Desulforapulum autotrophicum HRM2: one gene and its partner. The protein of the gene in region 1 interacts with the protein of each later gene in a pairwise test. Links are inferred from orthologs where the notes say so. Each region holds a gene or a part of one and is shown on either strand. Other genes may lie near its edges. The genes, in order: ftsH and hflK.

Region 1 (8,656 bases):
CAGCCGGTTCTCTAATATCCCTTCGCTGATCAACGATTACCAGATTCCCGTGGATGCGGCCCTGATCCAGGTCACTCCCCCCGATGGGAACGGCCGCTGCTCCCTTGGCATTGCCGTTGATGTGGCCCGCCAGGCCATGGCCCAGGCAACCCTTGTCATCGGTGAAATCAACCCGGATGTTCCCTGTACCTTTGGTGACACCTTTGTTTCGGTTGACGAGTTTGATTTTTTTGTGGAAAGCCGCGAACCCATGTTTTATTTTCCAAGCTGGCCCGTGGACGATGTCCATGACAGGGTTGCCGCCAATGTGGCGTCGGTCATTGAAGACGGATCCTGCCTTGCCTTCAGCTTTGGACCCCTGTTCCAGGCCCTGCCGCGACACCTTGCATCAAAACGCGATCTCGGGATTCACACTCCCTTTGTCACGGATGCCGTAATGGAACTGATGAACAGCGGGGCTGTGACCAACCGGTATAAGGAGAGTTATCGGGGTAAGACCCTTGCCTCCTACGCCATGGGTTCAAAGGCGCTCATGGCTTGGCTTGATCGAAATCCCCTGATCGAGTTCCAGGGCGTGGGTCAGGTGTTCAACCCCATGGAGATTGGCCGCAATAAACGATTTATAGCCATTATCCCGGCAAGAAAGGTGGACCTTTCAAGCCGTATCTCCATGCACATGGGCAAGGGAAACGTTACCTCGGGTCCAGGCCAGGTCATGGACTTTTTCAACGGGGCCGAGATTTCCAAGGGAGGGTTCAACATCTTTGCCCTGCCCAGTCGCAATCTTTCGGGTGAGGCTAATATTCGCATCAACATTGAGGGGGTTGCCAATCAGATCAATTTTCCTGATTCCGTGGGTATGGTGGCAACAGAATACGGCATAGCTGCCCTGTCCGGCCGAACCATGCGCGAGCGGGCCCAGGCCCTCATTGAGATTGCCCACCCCGATGACCGTGAAGCCCTGGTTGCAGGGGCAAAGAAAATTAATCTCCTCTACCCAGACCAGATATTTATCCATGAAAGCTCCCGGCTTTACCCTGACCACATCGCAGAGCGCCACACCTTTAAGAACAATACCGAGGTGAGATTCCGTGCCATCAAGCCTTCGGATGAAGAGGGCATGAGGCGACTGTTTTATCGGTTTTCAGACCGGGCCATTTATTACCGCTATTTCACCCCCATCAAGACCATGCCCCACGAAAAAACCCAGGAGTACGTCAATGTGGACTACCGCAACGTTATTTCCATTGTGGGACTGGTTGGCCCCCCTGGCCAGGGCCGGATTATTGCCGAGGCAAGGTACGCCCGCCACAAGGATAAACCCCTTGTGGATGTGGCCTTTGTCGTGGATGAAAAGTTCCAGGGACTGGGTATCGCAACCCATCTCTACGGTATGCTGGCAAGGCTTGCCAGGCAGCGGGGTGCCAGGGGGATGACGGCTGATGTTCTTGCCTCCAACCAGTCCATGTTAAAGGTATTTGAAAAGGGAAAATATCCGGTTCAGTCGCGGTTTGAAAACGGAGCCCATGCCCTTTTTATCCCGTTTGATTCAGCGGAAGATCAGCGTTGACCCTCAGAGAAAACAGGCTGGTCTGCAATGATCCTCAGCCCCTCCAGGGTCAGGGCATTATCCACGATTTCAATGGTTTCAGAGGCGTCTGCAATAAGGACTGCCAGCCCTCCCGTGGCAATGACCTTTGGGGTTGTCCCCATCTCCTTTGACATCCTTTTCACCATGCCGTCCACCAGTGCCCCATTGCCGTAGATGATTCCTGATTTGATGCTGTCAATGGTGTTCTTGCCGATTACGTTCTGTGGTCGTCTGAATATTTCCACCCGGGGCAGTTTGGATGCCCTCTGGAAAAGAGCCTCGGCCGAGATCATCACACCCGGTGTAATGGCACCGCCCAGGTATTCCCCCTTTGCTGATATGGCATCAAAGGTGGTGGCCGTTCCAAAATCAATGATGATCATGCTGGTTTTATAACGCTCAAATGCAGCCACGGCATTGACGATTCTGTCCGCCCCGACTTCGGCCGGGTTGCTGTAGCAGATGGGCATGAGGTTTTTAACGGAAGCTGGATCAATCCACAGGGGTTTCTGGTTGAGATAGCGCGTGCAAAAGGTGTCCAGGATACTGTTGATGGGTGGTACAACCGACGATATCACCGTGCGTTTGATGGTTGAAAGGTCGATTTTCTTATCCACAAAAAGGGCCTTTGCAAGGAGGTTGAATTCGTCAACCGTGGATTCCCGGATGGTTCTGATCCGCCAGTCCTGGATCAGGGTGTTACCGTTGAATACGCCCAGGACTGTATTGGTGTTCCCCACATCGATTACCAGCAGCATGGTTTTTCCTTACTTGATGGTTACTGTGAAAAGTTCAGGTTTTGTGTCGGCAAGCATCAGGCCCACGGGAAGGGTTATGGCTGCCCGTCGAACGTAAACCCCGGGGGCCAGGCCCTCCAGATCGATGTATATCTTAAACGCCTCTTTTATGCCATCTTTTTTAAGGGTGTTGACCGGCCCTTTGACCTTTATTTCCATGGTTGGGGGAATCACGCTTGTGGGGTTTGTGCTGTTTATTGTGGCAACTGTAAGGTTTTTAAAGTTTTGGGTGGTAATGGTTTCAACAATGGGGATATCGGCAACAACAATGGCGGTTGATGGATCAACGCTTGTTGACGGGGAAAGGTCCAGGGGCAGGTTTTTTTTAAAACCTTCCTTTGCATTGGTGATGTCAACGGGTTTTGTCATGATGAACATCAGCGGTTCAAGGGTGGATTGCGGGCCTGTTACTTCCACCACTCCGGGATCTGTTGCCGCATCAAGGGCTGTAAATCCTGGCGCTGCCTCACCTGCGTAGGGAACATGGACCGGCAGCCGTTTTACCATTTTTTCCTCCAGCTGAACCGTGACAAAGGTGGGTACGATTTTAAGGATGGTAATCTTCGGGTTCAGGGGGATTCTTTCCTCCATGATGGGGATGGTGTAGGATCCTGGTTTGATTGTGGAGGCCATCCCTGCAGGATCCAGGGCAAGATCCGTGAACAGATCCACAAGGTAGCTCATATCCTCCTGGCCGGCTTTTTTGATCAGCCTGGCCGGTCCTTTGATCCTGATTTCAAGATTGGTGAGGTGGGAGGGAATCTTGACAAGATTGGCCGGAAGGGAGGAAAAGCCCAGGGGGAGGAGCAGGGTGGTTTCCACAGGTTCCTGGGAGCAGGAAAAGAGCAGCATCAGGAGCGCTGCAATGGTGAGCATTGGGGACCGATTTGGAATCCATCCCCTGGGGGCATTGGTGGTGGTCATCAACACTTTTGCCGGCGGTTGTGTCCCAGGATGGCCCCAGTGATTCGGGCCATGGGCGCAAAGGTTTTGACATCATGCACCCGGACGATGTCGGCACCGTTCATGAGGCAGGCAATGGAAGCTGCCATGGTCCCCTGTTCCGCCTCAGGGTCGTCGGCTTTGATGGTCCTGCCCAGTTCCTGTGTGAGAATTTTTTGAACAAAGGATTTTCTGGAGGGTCCCATGAGCACGGGATAGCCAAGGGCCTTGATTCTATCGATGTGTCGAATGAGCAGAAGGTTGTGGGCAAGTGTTTTACCAAACCCGATACCCGGATCAAGAATGATTCTGTCCTGTCGGATGCCGGCGTCAAGGGCAACCTTGATTCTGTTACCAAGATAGGTGGTGATTTCCCCCATAAGATCTTCATAGGTGGGCTTGATCTGCATGGTTTCAGGGGTGCCCCGCATGTGCATGAGAATGACCGGGACTTGTGCGTCAAAAACCACAGACGCCATGTCAGGGTCGTGTTCCATGGCTGAAATGTCGTTGATGATGGCCGCTCCGGCCTGGACAGCCTCCCGTGCCACCCGGGCCTTGACCGTGTCAATGGAGATGGGCACCTTAATTCTGGTTGAAAGGGCTTCGATTACGGGAATGACCCGGTCCAACTCTTCCTGGACCGTCACAGGTGTAGCAAAAGGGCGGGAAGATTCCCCGCCGATGTCTATAATGTCTGCCCCTGCCTCAACCAGGGCCATGCCCTGGTCCACGGCCCTGTCAAATTTGAGGTAGCGGCCACCGTCGGAAAACGAATCAGGCGTGGTATTGAGGATACCCATGATACAGGGGTTGTCATTAAGATCAAGTTTAAATCCCTTCCACGCCATGGCACTAATCATTGTTTTTCATATCCTTTTCAGGCTCGTTGTCAGGCACAACTTCAGGGGGCTCTTGTTCGGATGGGTCTGTTTTCGGAAGATCCTCGTTGTCTGGGTCTGTCTTGCCGGTTGCCTGGTCCTGATTGTCGGGCTGTGCCGGTTCTTCGTGTGAATCCTTCTTGGCTTTTTCGGGCATCGGTGTCGTGGACTTTTTTGAGGACGGGCTGAAATCAGGTTTCATGGAGTGAATCAGCTCATCAAGTTCTTCGCCCATGACGGTTTCCTTTTCCAGGAGAAGACCGGTCAATTTGTGGAGAAGTTCAATGTTTTCCACAAGGACCTCTTTTGCCCTGTCATAGCTTCTCCTGATAATGGTCGCCACTTCAGCGTCTATTTTTCTTGCTGTTTCCTCGGAGTATTCCCTTGCCTGGCCCATGTCACGGCCGATGAAGATGTGTTCATCTCCCTTGTCATAGGCAAGGGGGGCAAGCTCGTCGCTCATTCCCCAGGTCCTCACCATCTTGTTGGCAAGTGTTGTTGCCTGCTTGATATCGTTGGAGGCCCCGGTTGAGATGCGCTTGAAGATGATTTCTTCTGCGACCCTTCCGCCAAAGGCCACGGCAAGTTCACTTTCCAGCTGATCCTTATACTTGAAATCCCTCTCTTCGGGCAGAAACCAGGTGACACCTGCGGCCCGTCCCCTGGGGATGATGGTGACCTTGTTCACAGCATCGGTGCCGGGCAGGAGTCTTGCCACTAGGGCATGGCCTGCCTCGTGGTAGGCCGTTGTTTTTTTCTCGTCCTCCCGGATGACCTTGGATTTTCGTTCAAGTCCCATGTAAACCTTGTCCTTGGCATCTTCAAAATCCATCATGTCAAGTTTGTCGTGGTCTCTTTTGGCTGCAAGCAGGGCAGCTTCGTTGACCAGGTTTTCAAGGTCGGCTCCGGAAAATCCAGGGGTTCCCTTGGCAAGGTTAAGTGGGTTGACTTCATCCGCAAGGGGGGTTTTTTTCATGTGAACCTTGAGAATACCTTCCCTGCCCTTGATATCTGGCAGATCCACATAGACCTGGCGGTCAAACCGGCCGGGTCTGAGCAGGGCCGGGTCAAGCACGTCGGCCCGGTTGGTTGCGGCCATGAGGATCACCCCTTCGTTGGATTCAAACCCATCCATTTCAACCAGGAGCTGGTTCAGGGTCTGCTCTCTTTCGTCGTGGCCTCCGCCCATGCCAGCACCCCTCTGGCGGCCCACGGCATCGATCTCGTCAATGAATATGATGCAGGGGGCGTTTTTTTTGCCCTGGGCAAAGAGATCCCTCACCCTTGAGGCACCGACTCCCACAAACATCTCCACAAAATCAGATCCTGAAATGGTGTAAAAAGGAACACCTGCCTCGCCTGCAACGGCCCGGGAGAGAAGGGTCTTTCCCGTTCCAGGGGCACCCACAAGCAGCACGCCCTTGGGAATTCGGCCTCCGAGTCTTGTGTACTTGCTCGGTTCCCTTAGAAAGTCAACCACCTCGGTGAGCTCTTCCTTTGCCTCGTCAATACCTGCCACATTTTCAAAGGTAACTTTTTCTCCCTTGTCGGACATGAGTCGGGCCCGGCTTTTGCCAAAGGACATGGCTTTACCGCCGCCGCCGCCGCCCTGCATCTGCCGCATGAAAAAGATCCACACACCAATGAGAACGATCATGGGAAGCCAGGAGATGATAATGGACATGAACCATGAAGATTCCGTGGGCGGTTTAACCTTGATAGCCGTTCCACTCTTTCTCAGGGTGCTGATGAGATCGCTGTCCTTTGGGGCAAAGGTGGAAAACCTTGCACCGGTGTTGTCCGTCAGGTAGATATCCTGGCCCTGGATCACGACACTTTTTATCCGCCCGTTATCAACCATGGCGAGGAAGTCTGAATAGTCGATGGTGGTGTCTACCATGTTCTGCTGGTTAAAGATATTATAGAGCATCACCATCATCAGCACGATGACCAGCCACAGGGAGAGGTTTTTATAAAACTGATTCAAGGTCTTTTCCTTTCTGATAGATTAAATTTGGTTAAAAAATACATCGTTCAAATATTAACCATGAATTGTGATTAGGCAAGAAAAACTTTCTTCGTGTTCCTGGAGTGTTTTTCTCTTTTCATGGCTTTTCCGATTTCCCGCAGGGGAAGGGGTTCTTTTTTGAAACAAAGGGTCTGACTTTGTTTGAAGATGCGGACCCGGCCGGGAAGATCCAGGCTCCTGCCCGGAGAGGTTGCAGCGGCAAGGGCTGCAACGGCGTCAACGTGGGGCAGGGTAATCCGTTTCAGGTCTCCTTTGACTGCCTGGATCGCCTTTCTGACAATCCGACGTTTGAGTGCTGGAAGAAGACCATTGAAGCCGTCCAGGCAGAGGCTGACCCCAGGACCTTTCTTTTCTAAGCGTATCGTTTTGAAAACAGCCCCGGCTTCGTTGTCCATCCAGCTGTCTTCCTCACCCATGATCCGGCTCACACGGTTGAGATTTTCCGTGATTCTGGGGTTGTACTCCTTTCTGAGAAGAGGAAGCAGCTCGTTTCTGATTCGGTTTCTCAGGAACACGGTTTCAAGGTTTGTTGAATCCACCACATATGCCTGGGCCTTTTCCCTGAGAAAGGCGAGGATCTCCCCCTTGGTATGACCGATGAGGGGCCGGATGATCCAGTGGTCCCGGACCGGAGGAATCCCGGCAAGCCCCCTGGGGCCGCTGCCCCTTAACAGGTTCATGAGAACCAGCTCTGCATTGTCGTCAAGGGTGTGGCCGACCGCTGTTCGGGTATACCCGTTGTGCCGGCACAGGTCGGTGAAAAAAGCGTATCGAACTTCCCTTGCCGTTTCTTCAAGGGAGATTTGCCTTTCCCTGGCAAGTGTTGCCACGTCGATCTTCAGGGGGTGAAAGGGCAGCTCCAGGGACCTGGCAAGTTCCTGGACAAAGGCTTCATCCCTGTCCGACTCCTTGTCCCTTAAAAGGTGGTTGATGTGGGCAATACCAAGGGTGATTCCCAGGTCTTTCCTGAGCAGGACAAGGGCGATGGCAAGGGCCACGGAATCCGGCCCGCCTGAGACGCCCAGGAGAATGCTGTCACCCGGGGTTACCATCCCATGAACTTCAAGGGTCCGGCAAACTTTTTCTGTGAATGGAGTTCTCTTGGTGCTGGTGAGCATTTTGTCGTTTTACCTGGTAATGTAGGGTTCTCTGTCTGTCGGACAAATTAACGGTTCCATCAACCCGTCAGCCAATATGATTATTAATCACTCAACTTTCGGACTTCAACTTTGATGATCCCATTTAAGCAGCCAATCCCGAAAGTTGGGTTCATCATAATCGTTCCTTGGATGATGGTCAACCAGATATGGATTTCTCGACGGGTCGGGCCTGGAGGGTTGCCAGGGGCGGGTCTCTTTAACGGCGGATTTGGAGCAACGGGTTCTTCTTGTTAAACCCGGGCAGGTATGGTAAAAATTAGATTTCCGGCAGGGTTGCCACTGCCTGTTGTGACCCTGTTTAAAACCCTTAAAATCATAAAAGTGTGAGCACCCATGAGAATAGTAACAAGACCCGATTTTGATGGAATTGTCTGTGCCGTGCTGATCCACGAGGCCGAAGCCATTGACAGTCCTACCCTGTGGATCGAACCCAGCCAGGTCCAGAACCGGGAGGCTGAAATCCGGAAGGGGGATATCATGGCAAACCTTCCCTATGATCCCCGATGTTCGGTCTGGTTTGATCACCATTTTTCCAATGTACCCGGCGAATTTAATGAACAGGGGAAAAAAATAGAGGGTGCCTTTGAAATCGCCCCGTCCGCCGCAGGCGTTGCCTATAAATACTACAAAGCGTCCGATCGTCTGGCAAAGAATTTTGACGAACTGATCCATTGGACCGATATCATTGATGCGGCAGACCTTAACGAGGACCAGGTGCTCCGGCCCGAGGTCTACCCCTACATCCTGCTCTCCATGGCCGTTAAAAACCGGGATCAGACCGACCCCCCGTTCTGGGAAAGGCTGGTTGCCCTTTTAAGAACCCACACCATGGCAGAGGTTATGTCGGACAAAGAGGTGAAGCTACGGTGCAACGCCGTTGTCGAAGAGAATCTTCGCTACGTTGACATCTTGAAGCAGTACACGGTTGTCCATGGCAATACCATCAGCGTTGCAGACTTTCGTTCCATGGAAAAGGTGCCGTCGGGCAACCGGTTTTTAACCTACTCTCTTTTTCCTGAAACCCATGCAAGCGTAAAGATCAGGTATGCCGACCATGATAAAAATGTTGTTCTTCTCAGCATTGGTCATTCGATCTTTAATCCTGAATGCCGGGTGAATGTGGGAAAACTTCTTTCAAACTACGGGGGAGGGGGCCATGCAGGGGCCGGCGGATGCAGTCTTGCTGCCGGGGATGCCGACAGGGTACTAAATGAGATCCTGCCGATCCTTGAGGCCAACCAGGAGAATTAAGTTTC
Region 2 (8,449 bases), 2.9 Mb from region 1 along the record:
GCTGAAAGGGCCATTTTTCTGGCGTCAAGGTTGTTGAATGTCGTGCATGGATTGACAAGGCAGAGTTGGCTGAATCCAAAATTCATCATGGCTCTGCACACGGAACCGATGTTGAGGGGCCCCTGGGGTTCCACAAGAACCACGGTGATCTGTTGCTTTTTCATGGTTATTCTTTTTCCTGTGTTTCCCAAGAGTAGAGCCTGGGCGGATGAAAAGGTGTCGTAAACCCGAGGGTGGAAAGGGTGTCAATGGCCGGGTCAATGTGTTGACCAATGTCTCGCACGCCGTGGGAGTCGTCGCCTGGGACAACCCGGATTTCCATTGCCCGTGCAAGTTCAAGGATGGGGGCGGCAATATAGGGTTCCACGGCCCCCTTTGTAAGGGCCCTGAGGTTGTAATCCATGACGATATCCTGTTGTTTGATGTATCCCAGGTTTCGGACGATCTTTTGCCAGATGGCTGGCTTTTTGAGCCTTGAACCATAGTTGTCGTCAAAGATTCGTATGAGATCAAAATGGCCTGCAACAGCCGGATTGATGGTTCTGAACATCTCGTACTGAAGGTCAAAATATTGTTCGTAAAGGGTGTCAATCCCCCCCAGTCCGGTAGCTGTTTCAAGGTATTGGTCCTTTGAAAAATCAAACCCCTGGTCATTGACATGGTGAACAGAGCCGACAATGTAATCGGGCTTGAAACGGGAGACCATTTGTGGCACATAAGTGCCATACCCTGAGCAGGTTTCGATTTCAAAGGCGGTAAAAATTTTGATGCTTGATCGGTATTTCTTTTTCAGGCGGTTGCATTCCAGGATATAGGCCCCAAAGGTGATAAGCATCTGGTCCGGGGTCAGCTGTGCCGCAACCTCGTCAGGGTACATGACCTTTTCGCCCCAGGCCGGAAGATGCTCAGTGATGCCGACCCAGGTAAAGCCAAGTTCGACGTAGCGTTTTACCATATCTTCGAGCCTGTCCCTTGCGTGGAGGCAGAACTGGCCGCTGTGGCCCCCGTGAACAGATACACGGCATGGGTGTGAGGGCTTTTTTTTGGTGGGTTCGTGATTTATGCCAGTCCTGGTGTTATTCATTTTCAAGGTTGTTTTCCCAATTTTTTTTTAAAACGATATGATTAATTTGATCTTAACTCAAGAGTATAGAAGTCTGAATCACAACCGCTGGATGATGTAGAGAAAGGTGGGAAGGCGGCTCAGGCACTTGAGGCGGTTGAAGGTGAACATCATCTCCCGTGACGGATGGTTAATGGAAAGGGGTGAAAGATAGATCGCTCCCTTGGGTTTTGTGTGTGACACCCTCTCCCTGACAAGGCGCAAAAAGGCCGGGACGTGATCCTTTGGAAGGGTTTCATCCATGACAAAGTTGGCCGTGATTTCAATGTTCTGGTATTGGTCGTTGATTTTCTGCATGGTGTCAAACGCCTGGATCACCTGGGCAACTGTGATGGGTTTGCCCAGGTGATCAAGTGTCGCCTGGTCGGCGGATTCAAGGCCTATGTTGATGTAAGTTTTGGAAACCAGGGTGTTGAGTCTGTTGAACAGGTCCGGATCTGTGTCAAGAAGGGAGTCCACGCTTCCAAAGAGAAAAAGGTTGCTTCCTTTCATGTTCCCCTGGTCAAACGCCAGGATTTCCAGGGCTTTTTCAACGGCAAATACGATCAGATTCCTGCCTGCTGCAAGGGCATCGTGCTCGCCGAGGAAAAGAGAATTGTAATTGGCAAGATCACGGCCGTACAGGGCCTTGAGACGGGTAAGCTGCCCAACAATTTCATCTTCGGTGTTAAGGGCAAAGGGATGTTCTGTTTTGACTCTACAGAACCGGCATTTGTACAGGCAGCCAAGGGAAATAAACAAAGGGATGATATCGTAGTCCACATGCCTTGCATCGGGCGGCATGACCGTCACCCTTCCCCCGGAAATGGAGAACAGTTTTTTCGCTTTTTCCTGCAGGCGGTCCGGGGTGTTTTGGAGGGCCTGGGCCAGGAACCGGGCCATGGGTTCAGGCAGGTTTTTCGTCGATGTTTGGAGGGCCATAAGCCTCTGGTACCAGTCCTCAACAAGATCGCTTACGCAAGTTTCCCTAAACGGTTTTCCCCCGATAAGGGCGTTGGTGGGGTATTGGAGATTGGGCAGATAGTACTCTCCCATGGCTTCAAATACCCCTGTATACCCGCCGTTGGAGTAATACACCCAGTCGTTCCCGGGCGTGCGCTTGAGCCACTCGTTGGGATGAATCCATTGCCGGGTTCTGCCAACGGCCCGGATAATTTCGCCGTTGAGATTAAAATGGAGCAGTTGATCCGGCGTTCTGATCTCATTAAAAACACCGTACCTGACAGGATAGCTGATCTTGGTGTAAACAAACGACCCTGCCATGTCAAGGGTGATGGAGAGGTTGTTGGCGGTGTAATTTTTTTTCATCCTGGCAAATTTATCCCCGGCAAAAAGGGAAGTCAAGGTGAAACCGTTGTTTTTCCCCCAATCCACCACCTAAAAAAAAGAAAAACCCCGTTGCGCTTGATGGTTCAAGCAGATAGAGTCTTTGTGCGAACAAAAAACTATCATCAACGGGGTGAAACAAGTTATGACACAAGGCGTGCTTCCATTCAAGTATGAAGAAGAAAAAACTCAGACCGGCATGACCGCATTGGCTGGCCTGCCCGTCTATCTCGACTTGGCCAAAGTAATCGGGTTGTCCAAATCCATCCAAAAACATCTGAAGGTAAGAAAGAACTCGCAAGGCTGGACTGATTCCCAGATGGTTTTATCTTTGGTGCTGCTCAATCTTGCCGGAGGAGACTGTGTTGATGATTTAAAGATACTGGAGGCGGATGAAGGGTTCTGCCAAATATTGCGGAAATCAGAAACGCATGGTTTGAGTCGTAAGGTTCGCCGAACTATAGAGAGTAGGTGGCGGAAGGAAAAAAAACGTTCTGTGCCGTCCCCGTCAGCTGTCTTCAGGTATTTGTCCAAATTTCATGATGCTGAACAGGAGGATGCCCGAAAGAAGTCAGATGTTAAAGCATTTATCCCCGCCGCTAATGACTTCCTGAAGGGGTTTGGAAAGATTAATAAAGATATGATCGCTGGCTTGAATACAGTAAGCGTCGAGACAACGGCCACCTTGGACATGGATGCCACCCTGGCTCAAACCATGAAAGAGACAGCTTCTTATTGTTATAAAGGGTTCAAGGCTTACCAACCTTTCAACACATGGTGGTTTGAGCAAGGAATTATTCTTCACACAGAATTCCGGGACGGTAACGTGCCCGCTGGTTATGAACAGTTAAGGGTTTTTAAGGAAGCCTTGGACTGTCTTCCGAGCAATGTGGAAAAGGTGAAGCTCCGTTCAGATACTGCTGCTTACCAGCACGATCTTTTACGGTACTGTGAAAAAGGTGAAAATAAACGATTTGGTAGAATCGAATTTGCCATCGGCTGTAATGTGACTAAGGCATTCAAAATAGCGGTAGCTCAAGTGCCAGATGCCCAATGGCAGCCGATCTATAAAAGGGAGAAAGGTTTACAGTTAAAAACCGGTAGCGAGTGGGCCGAAGTGTGCTTTGTTCCCAACGAACTGTGCTATAGCAAAGATGCTCCGGTATACAGGTATCTTGCCAAACGGCAGCGCCTGGTTGAACAACAACCTTTGCCCGGTATGAATGATGATAAACAGCTTAAGCTTCCCTTCCCGACAATGGAAATGGATGAAAGCCGATACAAGGTATTTGGTGTCGTTACCAATATCAAATATACACAGATGAACGGGGAGAATGTGATCCACTGGCTTCATGAACGATGCGGTAAGAGTGAAGAGGTTCATGCGGTGATGAAAGACGATCTGGCCGGTGGAAAAATGCCATCATCTGACTTTGGTACAAATGCTGCGTGGTGGTGGATCATGATAATTGCCTTAAACCTGAATGTGATGATGAAAAATCTGGCGTTGGCTCCTTCGATGAAGACGAAACGGATGAAGGCCATCAGGTTTTCACTTGTCAATATCCCGGGGAGAGTAGTTAAACGATCCCGTACTCTGTTTTTGCGTTTATCTAAAGGGCACCCATCTTACGATCTCTTGGTTGAGGCGCGCAGAAAAATTGCAATGCTTTTCGGTTCATGGGCACCATCTGGATAACTATATGACAAAGGTACACACTAAAAATCTAATTTTTCCGGTCCGCCAAGGGATATCTATACCCAAAATTTGCCCAGATCAGAGGGACGGCCACAAAAAGACCAAGCCCCCACCGGAATAAGCTCCAGCCGCGAAAAAAAATTCCCCGAATCGTTTTTGGAGGGGTATAAAAAAAATAGGCGGTGGATTTAGGTTTTCTGATTTACCTTGAAAATTATTCCCATTGCTGTATCCTTCATTATTTAAGACATCATTTTAAGTCATCTTTTAATTTTAAAGGTACGGGAATCTATCTATGAACTGGGATTGGGATAAGCTCAGAGAGAAAAAGGAACAGTACGAACATCGCCAGGGTGGGGGGAACATACCAAAACCGCCACAGATGGACGAGGTGCTCGCCAAATTTAAGAATTTCAGGTTCCCCGGCGGAATTCTTTTAATCGTGGTTCTTTTTTTTGTTTTTTTTGGAAGTTCGCTGTTTTTCACCGTTGGTGTTGATGAGGTAGGGGTGATCCAGCGGTTTGGAAAGTACAATCGCATCAGTCAGCCCGGGCTCAATTTTAAATTGCCCACGGGGATTGAACGGGTGACAAAGGTCAAGATCAAGCGTGTCTACAAGGAGGAGTTCGGATTCAAGACAACACCTGCGGGTGGTTCAAGGTTTGCAACTGACAGTGAAGATATTGGTGCAGCACTCATGCTCACCGGTGATCTTAATGTGGCTGTGGTTCCCTGGATTGTTCAGTACCGGATCTCGGATCCCTACAAATACCTGTTCAAGGTTAAAAACGTCAACTCCATCTTAAGGGATATGGCCGAAGCCACCATGCGAACCGTGGTGGGAGATCGAAGCATTAACGAGGTAATCTCCAAGCGTGAGGAAATCGCAATAGCGGCAAGGGAACGACTCCAGGAGGAGATGCGCCAGGCTGAAACAGGGATTCATATTGTTACCATTGAGATGAAGAAAACCAATGTGCCTGAACCTGTGCAACCGTCGTTTAATGAGGTGAATGAGGCGGTTCAAGAAAAAGAACAGCTCATCTACAAGGCAAAGGAGGAGTTCAACAAGGCGATTCCCCAGGCAAGGGGTGAGGCAAGAAGGGTGATCAAGGATGCCGAGGGATATGCCCTTGACCGGGTCAATCGGGCCATGGGTGATGGGGCACGGTTTACATCCGTATACAAGGAGTATGTAAAGGCAAAGGATATTACGGAAAAGCGTCTCTATCTTGAGGCCATGGCCGAAATTCTGCCAAAGATTGGCGGCAAGTATGTTGTAGATTCAGATCAATCCAACCTGCTTCCACTGTTGAACATGGGCCAGGGTTCAAGCGTTATCAGTGGGCCAGGCAAGGAGGGGGATAAAAAATGATGAAGTTTAAAGGTATTCTTCTGGGGGTTCTGGCCCTGGCCGTAGTTGTACTGTTTGCATCGGCCTATATTGTTGACGAGACAGAGCAGGTAGTGGTGACCCAGTTTGGAAAGGTGGTTGGATCACCCGTGACGGAACCGGGGTTGAAATTTAAGGTACCCTTTGTGCAGAAGGCCACCTATTTTCCGAAAAACCTTCAGGAATGGGATGGTGACCCGGGTCAGGTGCCGACCAAGGACAAGACTTTTTTATGGGTAGATACATTTGCCCGCTGGAAGATCGTTGATCCTGTGAAGTACTTTCAGACGGTGAACAATATGGTGAGCGCCATGGGGCGACTGGACGACATCATCGATCCGGCCATGCGTAACTTTCTGACCTCGTTCAGGCTTGTGGAAAGTGTCAGAAACAGCGACCGACCCATGGATACCTTTGACGCCATGGATGGGGAGAGTGAGGGTGATCAGGCTTCCCAGTATAAGATAAAGGTGGGCAGGAGTGAGCTTACACGCCGGATTCTTGAGCAGGCCCAGCCAAAGCTTGAACCCTTTGGTATTGAAATTGTGGACGTAAAGATCAAGCGCATCAACTATGTTGAAAAGGTCAGGGATGCGGTCTACGGGCGGATGATTGCCGAGCGAAGGCAGATTGCTGAAAAGTATCGGTCGGAAGGCCGGGGTGAGGCAAGCAATATTCGGGGTGACAAGGAAAAAGAACTGCAGAAGATTCGTTCTGAGGCCTACAAAACGGCCCAGGAACTTAAAGGAACGGCAGATGCTGAAGCGGCCCGGATTTATGCCGAGGCCTACGGGGTGGATACTGACTTTTACGCCTTTGTAAGAACCCTTGACGTCTACAAGGAGTCCCTCGACAGTACGACCACGCTTGTGCTCTCAACTGATTCAGAGTTCATGAAGTATTTCAAGAAGATCAAAACCAATTAAAGTGGCCCATTAAAATGAGTGCGGGGTGGTGAAACTGTTTCTGTTTCACAACCCCGCAACCCATATCCTCAAGTCCGCTTATTTCCCCTTACGCCTCTGGTGCCTTGTTCGTGCAAGGAGTTTTCTGTGCTTATGCTTTCTCATCTTTTTTCTTCGTTTCTTTATAACACTACCCAAAAAAATCACCCCCTTCATAGGAATTTTCTATCTGATTTTAACTGTTTGACCGTATGATCTGTTAATCGTTATACATAGCACACCCTACCTGAATCTGTCCATTGTTTTTTAAAGGAGGCCCACGGGATGAAAGAGTATCAGTTGTTTGACCAAGCCCAGATCAAAGCGGTTGAAGAAGCAGTCAGTATAGCTGAAGAGTTGGTGAGTAATTATTTTAAAATGTCTTCAAGCCAGTGGTTTAAAAGCCGCTATGATGTGAGGACAACAATAAATCTGGCAGACCATGAGCGGGTGGTTGGACCCTTTGCCCAGGTGGTAGGATATGAGGCAAGAAAAAAGGATGTTCCCTTTGGGTCGTCGGCCTTTAACTTCTATCGGGTCTGTCTTCAGGATGGGACCATTTTAAAGGCTGTTGAAGAAAAAGAGGGGTTTCAGCTCTTTCCCTTTGTTCTTTATGTGGTGGTCCATGAGCTTGTTCACGTTGTCAGGTTTACCAAATTCCAGCAGATATATGAGGCAGCAACCACCCATGAAACGGCCATGGAGGAAGAAAGGAAGGTCCATGCACTTACCTTGAAAATTCTTAAACCGGTCCGGCTTGCGGGCCTTGCCCTTATTCTTGAATACTATGGAGAAAGGTCTGTAAAACCGGGCTTTGACAAACTGGTTTAAATTTTAACTCTTACTCCTTGACAAGGAATAAAGACTGACTACATTATCATTGTTTTTGAGACACATGAACATCAAATTTATTTGGAGAACAGATTAAAATGCCTATTTATGAGTATGAATGCTTAAACTGCAAAAGGATTGAGGAGGTCTTTCAGAAAATGTCGGACGCACCCTTGACCACATGCAGTCATTGCCAGGGAAAACTTCAGAAACTTATCTCCCACAGTTCATTTCATTTAAAAGGTTCTGGCTGGTACGTCACGGATTACGGCGGATCCAAGTCCGGCGGGTCAACCCCTCCAAAAGAGACGACGGCGGCTTGTGCAAAATCCTGCGAAGCCCCTAAACCGGCCGTTAAAAAGGACGAGTAACTCCCTTTTTTCATCCCCGGAGTTGCCACACCATAATCGTTAAACGTAAATTAATTATTTGTTAAGGAGAATTAGATCATGAGTTTAAGACCTTTGCAGGACAGAATTCTTGTTGAGCGAGTTCAAGAGACAGAAAAAACAAAGGGCGGCATTATTATTCCAGATACCGCAAAAGAAAAACCCGCCGAGGGTAAGGTTGTTGCTTCAGGAAACGGTCGTGTGGGTGAAGACGGAAAACTGATTCCCATGGATCTCAAGGTTGGCGACACCATCCTTTTCAGCAAGTACGGCGGAACCGAGGTTAAAATTGACGGGACGGATTATCTGATCATGCGCCAGGATGACGTGCTTGGCGTTATCGAGTAAATATATTCAATTCTCTTTTCGCACAACAAAATAGAACAGATACATTAAATCAAACTATATATTATGGAGGAACCAATAGATGGCTAAAGAAATCAAATATGCTGCAAAAGCCCGTGAAGCAATGCTCAAGGGCGTACAAACCCTTGCAGATGCAGTTGTTGTAACCCTTGGACCCAAGGGCAGAAACGTTGTTATCGAGAAATCCTGGGGATCGCCCCTTGTTACGAAAGATGGTGTGACTGTTGCAAAAGAGATTGACCTTGAGAATAAGTTTGAGAACATGGGCGCCCAGATGGTAAAAGAGGTGTCAAGCAAGACAAGTGACATGGCTGGCGACGGAACCACCACTGCAACTGTTCTTGCAAGGGCCATCTATGAAGAGGGTCAGAAACTTGT

Evidence for each region.
Region 2: the proteins of ftsH (region 1) and hflK interact in binary tests that used the Escherichia coli proteins (3 or more experiments, as listed by UniProt). The link is inferred for Desulforapulum autotrophicum HRM2 from one-to-one orthologs.

What each region holds. Positions count from the first base shown.
Region 1 is NC_012108.1:571,665-580,320, forward strand. Bases 3,693-6,687 are described here. They hold ftsH (ATP-dependent zinc metalloprotease FtsH), read right to left. Parts: upstream 6,199-6,687; coding sequence 4,186-6,198; downstream 3,693-4,185. Other genes in these bases: folP (dihydropteroate synthase), read right to left, coding at 3,693-4,193; tilS (tRNA lysidine(34) synthetase TilS), read right to left, coding at 6,270-6,687. In the rest of the region: HRM2_RS02485 (bifunctional acetyl-CoA hydrolase/transferase family protein/GNAT family N-acetyltransferase), read left to right, coding at 1-1,570; HRM2_RS02490 (type III pantothenate kinase), read right to left, coding at 1,561-2,349; HRM2_RS02495 (CdaR family protein), read right to left, coding at 2,359-3,312; more of folP, read right to left, coding at 3,312-3,692; more of tilS, read right to left, coding at 6,688-7,358; HRM2_RS02515 (hypothetical protein), read left to right, coding at 7,734-8,651. UniProt on the Escherichia coli protein: Acts as a processive, ATP-dependent zinc metallopeptidase for both cytoplasmic and membrane proteins. Plays a role in the quality control of integral membrane proteins.
Region 2 is NC_012108.1:3,476,210-3,484,658, reverse strand. What follows is about bases 3,696-6,483. They hold hflK (FtsH protease activity modulator HflK), read left to right. Parts: upstream 3,696-4,443; coding sequence 4,444-5,523; downstream 5,524-6,483. Other genes in these bases: hflC (protease modulator HflC), read left to right, coding at 5,520-6,467; HRM2_RS15135 (IS1380-like element ISDau2 family transposase), read left to right, coding at 3,696-4,148. In the rest of the region: HRM2_RS15150 (RNA methyltransferase), read right to left, coding at 1-164; HRM2_RS15145 (histidinol-phosphatase), read right to left, coding at 167-1,084; HRM2_RS15140 (radical SAM protein), read right to left, coding at 1,163-2,431; more of HRM2_RS15135, read left to right, coding at 2,595-3,695; HRM2_RS26100 (30S ribosomal protein bS22), read right to left, coding at 6,546-6,644; HRM2_RS15120 (hypothetical protein), read left to right, coding at 6,771-7,316; HRM2_RS15115 (FmdB family zinc ribbon protein), read left to right, coding at 7,415-7,687; co-chaperone GroES, read left to right, coding at 7,766-8,053; groL (chaperonin GroEL), read left to right, coding at 8,133-8,449.